Regions from separate parts of the Enterococcus sp. DJ147D b genome, predicted to be linked through region 2. Evidence: predicted binding sites of a transcription regulator. Region 2 holds the regulator's gene; the other holds the start of a gene.
What was found. The regulator CtsR, encoded in region 2, represses protease genes until heat stress. The targets are predictions, from matches to a motif close to TTGGTCAAAAAAGGTCAAANA.
Positions count from the first base shown of each region.

Region 1: a site for CtsR is predicted at 2,025-2,045, ahead of AC4BD1_RS08015 (ATP-dependent Clp protease ATP-binding subunit). Genes of this name have one in related genera too.

Region 1 covers NZ_CM177104.1:1,685,782-1,689,181, reverse strand. The annotation lists gene AC4BD1_RS08015 (ATP-dependent Clp protease ATP-binding subunit) at 1-1,901, opposite strand, end outside; gene AC4BD1_RS08010 (phosphocarrier protein HPr) at 2,480-2,746, shown strand; gene ptsP (phosphoenolpyruvate--protein phosphotransferase) at 2,746-3,400, shown strand, end outside.
Region 2 covers NZ_CM177104.1:2,541,581-2,544,980, forward strand. The annotation lists gene AC4BD1_RS12000 (ATP-dependent Clp protease ATP-binding subunit) at 1-1,274, opposite strand, end outside; gene AC4BD1_RS12005 (CtsR family transcriptional regulator) at 1,281-1,748, opposite strand; tRNA gene AC4BD1_RS12010 (tRNA-Arg) at 1,894-1,967, opposite strand; tRNA gene AC4BD1_RS12015 (tRNA-Pro) at 2,022-2,095, opposite strand; tRNA gene AC4BD1_RS12020 (tRNA-Arg) at 2,113-2,186, opposite strand; tRNA gene AC4BD1_RS12025 (tRNA-Leu) at 2,198-2,283, opposite strand; tRNA gene AC4BD1_RS12030 (tRNA-Gly) at 2,300-2,371, opposite strand; tRNA gene AC4BD1_RS12035 (tRNA-Thr) at 2,382-2,454, opposite strand; tRNA gene AC4BD1_RS12040 (tRNA-Leu) at 2,477-2,558, opposite strand; tRNA gene AC4BD1_RS12045 (tRNA-Lys) at 2,566-2,638, opposite strand; tRNA gene AC4BD1_RS12050 (tRNA-Val) at 2,642-2,714, opposite strand; rRNA gene rrf (5S ribosomal RNA) at 2,728-2,843, opposite strand; rRNA gene AC4BD1_RS12060 (23S ribosomal RNA) at 2,936-3,400, opposite strand, start outside.

The DNA.
Region 1 (3,400 bases), 860 kb from region 2:
ATACCGTCAAAACGGTTCAAGAATTCTGGTGTGAAATAATTGTTTAATTGATTCAAGACAGAACGAGTAACGCCTTCTCTCGCCGCCCCAAAACCAACATTTGCTTCCACTTTACCTGTGCCAGCATTACTTGTCATAATGATGATCGTATCTTTGAAGCTGACTGTCCGACCTTGTGCATCTGTCAAACGACCATCATCCAAAATTTGCAAGAACATGTGTAAGACATCTGGATGTGCCTTTTCAACTTCATCAAGCAAGATTAGGCTATATGGATTGCGGCGGACTTTTTCAGTTAGTTGACCTGCTTCTTCATAACCAATATAGCCAGGAGGGGAACCAATCAATTTTGATACGCTGTGTTTTTCCATGTATTCAGACATGTCGAAACGAATCATTGAATCCTCAGAACCAAATAACTCGAAAGCTAACTGTTTAGCAAGTTCTGTTTTTCCAACACCAGTAGGTCCAACAAATAAGAATGAACCAATTGGGCGGTCTTTTTTACTTAAGCCGACACGGTTACGTCGAATGGCTTTTGCAACGCGTTCAACCGCATTGTCTTGACCGATAACGTGTGCTTTCAAATCCGTTGCAAGATTTTTAAGCTGTGTTTGTTCTTTTTCTTTTAATTCGCCAACGGGAATGCCTGTGCGTTGTTCAACGATTTTTTCCATATCTTTTTCTGTGATGACTGGTGTTTCTTCATCAGTGATTTGTTTTTCTTTCATTTTTTGCAGTTTATTGATTTGATCACGGTAATAAGCTGCTTTTTCAAAGTCCTCTTCATTAGAAGCCTGTGTTTTTTGTTTTTCAGCTTCTTGTAATTTTTTATCAATCGTTTTTGGATCAACGATTTGAATAGTTAAGTTTTTCTTTGAACCAGTTTCATCTAATAAATCAATTGCTTTATCAGGTAGAAAGCGATCTTGCACGTAACGATTAGATAAAACAGCAGCAGCTTTGATTGCTTCATCAGTATATTTTACATGATGATAGTCTTCATAACGTTTTTGTAAACCTTTTAAAATACTGATTGTTTCATCAACAGTTGGTTCATCGACGCGGACAGGTTGCATCCGACGTTCGAGTGCAGCATCTTTTTCAATAATTCGATATTCATTCAAAGTCGTAGCACCCACCATTTGAAGCTCGCCACGAGCCAAAGCAGGTTTTAAAATATTTCCAGCATCCATGTTTCCATCGCCAGCAGCACCTGCACCGACGATCTCATGAACTTCATCAATAAATAAGATGACATTTTCTGCTTGTGTGATCTCTTCAATCAATTTTTGCATGCGTTCTTCAAATTGACCGCGAATGCCAGTTCCTTGAACTAAAGAAACGACATCCAGACGAATGACTTCTTTGTCCATCAGTTTTTGAGGAACATCACCATCAACGATTTTTTGCGCTAATCCCTCAACAACTGCTGTTTTACCAACACCGGGTTCACCAATTAAAACAGGATTATTTTTTGTTCGGCGGTTGAGGATCTCAACCACGCGTTTAATTTCTTCATCACGACCGATGACTGGATCGATGTCACCTTGGCGAGCTTGCTCGGTAATATTAATGCCATACTCTCCAAGTAAACCTTCAGGATTTCCTTGTGGGGGTTGTCCACCGTTGAAATTATTTCCGCCACCGAATTGAGTAGGTGGTGTTTGTTCATAACTATTTCCTTGTTGTTGCATTTGATTAGACATTGAACGGAATAGATCGTCAAGACTACCAAATCCAAATGGATCGTTTTGGGCCATGTTTGTCAGACCTCCATTTTTTTGATTTTTGATTTTTTGATAACAGCTCTGGCAATAATCTAATTGCGCACGATGTCCGTTAACTGTTGCGTATAAATGAATCGTTGCTTCATTTTTGCCACAATTTTGACAAAGCATGTGTTGTTCACGTCCTTTCACAAAATGGGTTGCATCTTTATTTTACAACGCATATTTCAAGAGGTAAAAAGAAAACACTTATCTTTTTTCCAATTATTAGTTAGTCGAGAAGGTAAAGAAAGTCTATTGACCATTTCTGACCTTTGAATTTATTATACTAAAAAAAAGAAGAGAATCAACTATTTTTACTCGAATCAATTCTGTATTTAAATTAGCGTAATAAAGGCATGTCTAGTAGAAAGGATGTTTGAAGCTACATAACAAGTTTTGTTCTTTTTATTAAGAAGGTAGGGAGTAAAAAATTTGTGTGATTTGTCAAAAAAAAGAAGATAAAATACTTGGTAATTGTTGGAAACGCAATCAATGGACGAATGCGAAAGAGTAAATCCAATAACGAAAAGAAAAGAAGTTTAAATAAAATACTTTTCGCTGAATTTGAATGAAAACTGTTGTATCTGTCGACAAAAAATGGTAATCTTTACAAATGAAAGGGTAAAGCTTTATTAGAAATCTTCTGGATTGCTAAAAAAGAAAACCCTCACATAAAAACAACACTCACTTAAAGGAGACCGATCAATATGGAAAAGAAAGAATTTCACGTAGTAGCAGAAACTGGGATCCACGCACGTCCAGCTACATTATTAGTACAAACAGCAAGCAAATTTAACTCTGATGTAAACTTAGAGTATAAAGGTAAATCAGTAAACTTGAAATCTATCATGGGCGTTATGTCTTTAGGTGTAGGTCAAGGTTCTGACGTTACAATTACAGCTGAAGGTGCTGACGAAGCAGACGCTATGGCAGCTATCGTAGAAACAATGAAGAAAGAAGGCTTATCTGAATAATGGTTGAAATGCTAAAAGGGATTGCCGCTAGTGACGGTGTAGCCGTTGCAAAAGCTTACCTGCTAGTTCAACCGGATTTATCATTCAGTAAGACAACAGTAGAAGATACAGATGCTGAAGAAACTCGTTTAGATGCTGCATTATCAAAATCTACTGAAGAATTGCAACAAATTCGTGAAAAAGCAGCGCAAAGCTTAGGTGAAGCAGAAGCGCAAGTATTTGATGCTCATTTGATGGTTCTATCAGACCCAGAAATGATTGGTCAAATCAAGCAAAATATTAAAGATAACAGTGTGAATGCTGAATCAGCTCTTAAAGAAGTAACTGATATGTATATTGGCATGTTTGAAGCTATGGATGACAACGCTTATATGCAAGAACGTGCTGCTGATATTCGTGACGTTGCAAAACGTATTTTAGCGCATCTATTAGGTGTGAACTTGCCAAATCCTTCAATGATCAATGAAGAAGTTGTCGTTGTTGCCCATGATTTGACACCAAGTGACACAGCTCAATTAGATCGTACATTCGTTAAAGCTTTTGTGACTGATATTGGTGGACGTACTTCTCACTCTGCGATTATGGCTCGTTCTTTAGAAATTCCAGCAATCGTTGGAACAAAAGAAATCACTGCTAAAGTAAAAGAAGGCCAAA
Region 2 (3,400 bases):
GTAGTCTCGCTTACATCACTTGTTTGATCTAACCGAACTTTTGCTGCAGATTCATCAATCAAATCAATTGCCTTATCTGGAAGTTGCCTTGAATTGATGTAGCGAACAGAAAGAGTAACGGCGGCACGCAAAGCTTCGTCTGTAATTGCTACACCATGATGCTCTTCATAACGTGAACGTAGACCTCGCAAAATTTCTTCTGCTTCTTCAGTTGAAGGTTCATCGACTTGAATACGCGCAAAACGTCTTTCTAAAGCAGAATCTTTTTCAATATATTTTTGGTATTCATCTAAAGTTGTCGCGCCAATTGTTTGAAGCTCACCACGCGCTAACGCTGGTTTTAAAATATTTGATGCATCAATTGCGCCTTCCGCACCACCTGCACCTATCAGTGTATGCAACTCATCAATGAACAAAATAACTTGACCATCATTGTAAATTTCATCAATTACTTTCTTCATACGATCTTCAAATTCACCACGATATTTTGTTCCTGCTACTAAAGAACCCATATCTAACATCATCAAACGTTTTGAACGCATTTCTTCAGGTACTTCACCTAGAATAATTTTCTGAGCCAATCCTTCGGCGATAGCTGTTTTACCTACACCTGGTTCCCCAACAAGGACTGGATTATTTTTTGTTCGTCGACTTAATACTTGGATTACTCTTTTTACTTCTTTTGAACGACCTACAACAGGATCTAATTTATTTTCTTTAGCTAGTTTGGTTAAATCGCGAGCTAACGAGTCTAAAGTTGGTGTTCCTTTAACAGTTTGGCGCTTGTCTTGTGGATTTCTGCGACGACTAGCATTATTTTTAAGACCTTCATTCATGCCCATTTTTCGTTTAAGCATTTGACGAACAGTAGCAACATCTACTCCTAAGTTAATAAGAATACGTGTAGCCATAATACTCTCATCTTTCAACAAACTAGATAAAATTTGTTCTGTACCTATTTTTTGAATATTCATTTTTTTTGCTTCGCTATTTGCTAGTGCAAAAACTTGTTTCATTCGTGGTGAGTATGGAAGATAAATTCCTTCTACATACTTATTTACGCCACCATAACCAATTAAATGTTCAATTTCTTCATAAATATCTGTTTCATTTACGCCTAACTCACGTAAAACTTTCCCAGCAATTCCATTAGGTTCTAAAACTAAAGCTAATAAAATATGCTCAGAACTAACAGATTGGTGTTTTAATCTTTTTGCTTCATCTTGTGCGATTTCCAAGACTACTTGGGCCCGTTCATTAAAAAGTTCTTCCATCAATCTTCACTTCCCATCTTCATAACTTAACCGTTCTAAAAAAGCTCGTAGAATTCTAGCACGAATATGACCTTCCAGGTCACTGTAATTTAGAGTGCTTTTTGCAATAGCACTAAGCATTAAATTTCCTTCTTTTTTTGTAATCATTTTATCCTCATATAATTTTTGGATAATTGAAAATGAATCTTTTTCACTGATTGTTTCATCAAATAGCTGATTAATTTGGTCTAACATATGTCTCTTGTCAGAAATTCGAACTTTTGCAATTCTAATATAGCCACCACCGCCGCGTTTACTTTCTACTAAATAACCGCGTTGAATAGTAAAGCGAGTGTTTATAACATAATTTATTTGCGAAGGAACGCAGTTAAAGAGGTCTGCCATTTCAATCCTTCGAATCTCAATCATTTCATTTTCTTCTAAAATTTTTTTTATATATGACTCAATTAAATCCGAGGTATTTTGATGTGCCATCTTCTTCATTCCCTTTGACTAATATTGACCTTAATTATAGCTAATTTAAACAAAGAATGAAAGGAGAATGCCTTTAGTTAATAAAAGTTTCAATAAAATACCATTTTAAACCAAAAAAAATACGGAATAAACTATTCCGTATTAACGCGCCCAAGAGGAGTCGAACCCCTAACCTTTTGATCCGTAGTCAAACACTCTATCCAGTTGAGCTATGGGCGCATATTCAATTTATAAAAATTATAAAACGAATTCAACAAAAAATCAATAAAAAAATCGGGAAGACAGGATTCGAACCTGCGACCCCTTGGTCCCAAACCAAGTGCTCTACCAAGCTGAGCTACTTCCCGAAAAAATAAAAAGACTACGCGCCCAAGAGGAGTCGAACCCCTAACCTTTTGATCCGTAGTCAAACACTCTATCCAGTTGAGCTATGGGCGCATATGTGTTAATGCCGAGGACCGGAATCGAACCGGTACGGTGATCACTCACCGCAGGATTTTAAGTCCTGTGCGTCTGCCAGTTCCGCCACCCCGGCGTTTTGATAATGGCAAAGCGGAAAACGGGGTTCGAACCCGCGACCCCCACCTTGGCAAGGTGGTGCTCTACCACTGAGCTATTTCCGCATAAACTTGATGCCGGCTAAAGGATTTGAACCCTCGACCCTCTGATTACAAATCAGATGCTCTACCAACTGAGCTAAGCCGGCTTGAATAGATATATTCATATAATGCGGGTGAAGGGACTTGAACCCCCACGCCGTAAGGCGCTAGATCCTAAATCTAGTGCGTCTGCCAATTCCGCCACACCCGCAAAAATATGAGCCGTACAGGGCTCGAACCTGTGACCCTCTGATTAAAAGTCAGATGCTCTACCAACTGAGCTAACGGCTCATATGGAGGTTAACGGGTTCGAACCGCTGACCCTCTGCTTGTAAGGCAGATGCTCTCCCAGCTGAGCTAAACCTCCATTGATAACTTAAGCGTGGCGACGTCCTACTCTCACAAGGGGCAACCCCTCACTACAATCGGCGCTAAGAAGCTTAACTTCTGTGTTCGGCATGGTTACAGGTGTATCCTTCTCGCTATCGCCACCACACTGTGGTGTTATCTTATTGAGTTTGCTTTTGCTCACTCAAAACTGGATTTGAAGTAATCTCAAACTCTTCCGAGTTTTTTCTTTTACCATTCTTGGTTAAGTCCTCGATCGATTAGTATCAGTCCGCTCCATACATCACTGTACTTCCACTTCTGACCTATCTACCTGATCATCTCTCAGGGATCTTACTTTCTTAAAGAAATGGGAAATCTCATCTTGAGGTGGGCTTCACACTTAGATGCTTTCAGCGTTTATCCCTTCCCTACATAGCTACCCAGCAATGCCCTTGGCAGAACAACTGGTACACCAGCGGTAAGTCCATCCCGGTCCTCTCGTACTAAGGACAGCTCCTCTCAAATTTCCAACGCCCGCGACGGATAGGGACCGAACTGTCTCACGACGTTCTGAACCCAGCTCGCGTGCCGCTTTAATGGGCGAACAGCCCAACCCTTGGGACCGACTACAGCCCCAGGATGCGACGAGCCGACATCGAGGTGCCAAACCTCCCCGTCGATGTGGACTCTTGGGGGAGATAAGCCTGTTATCCCCAGGGTAGC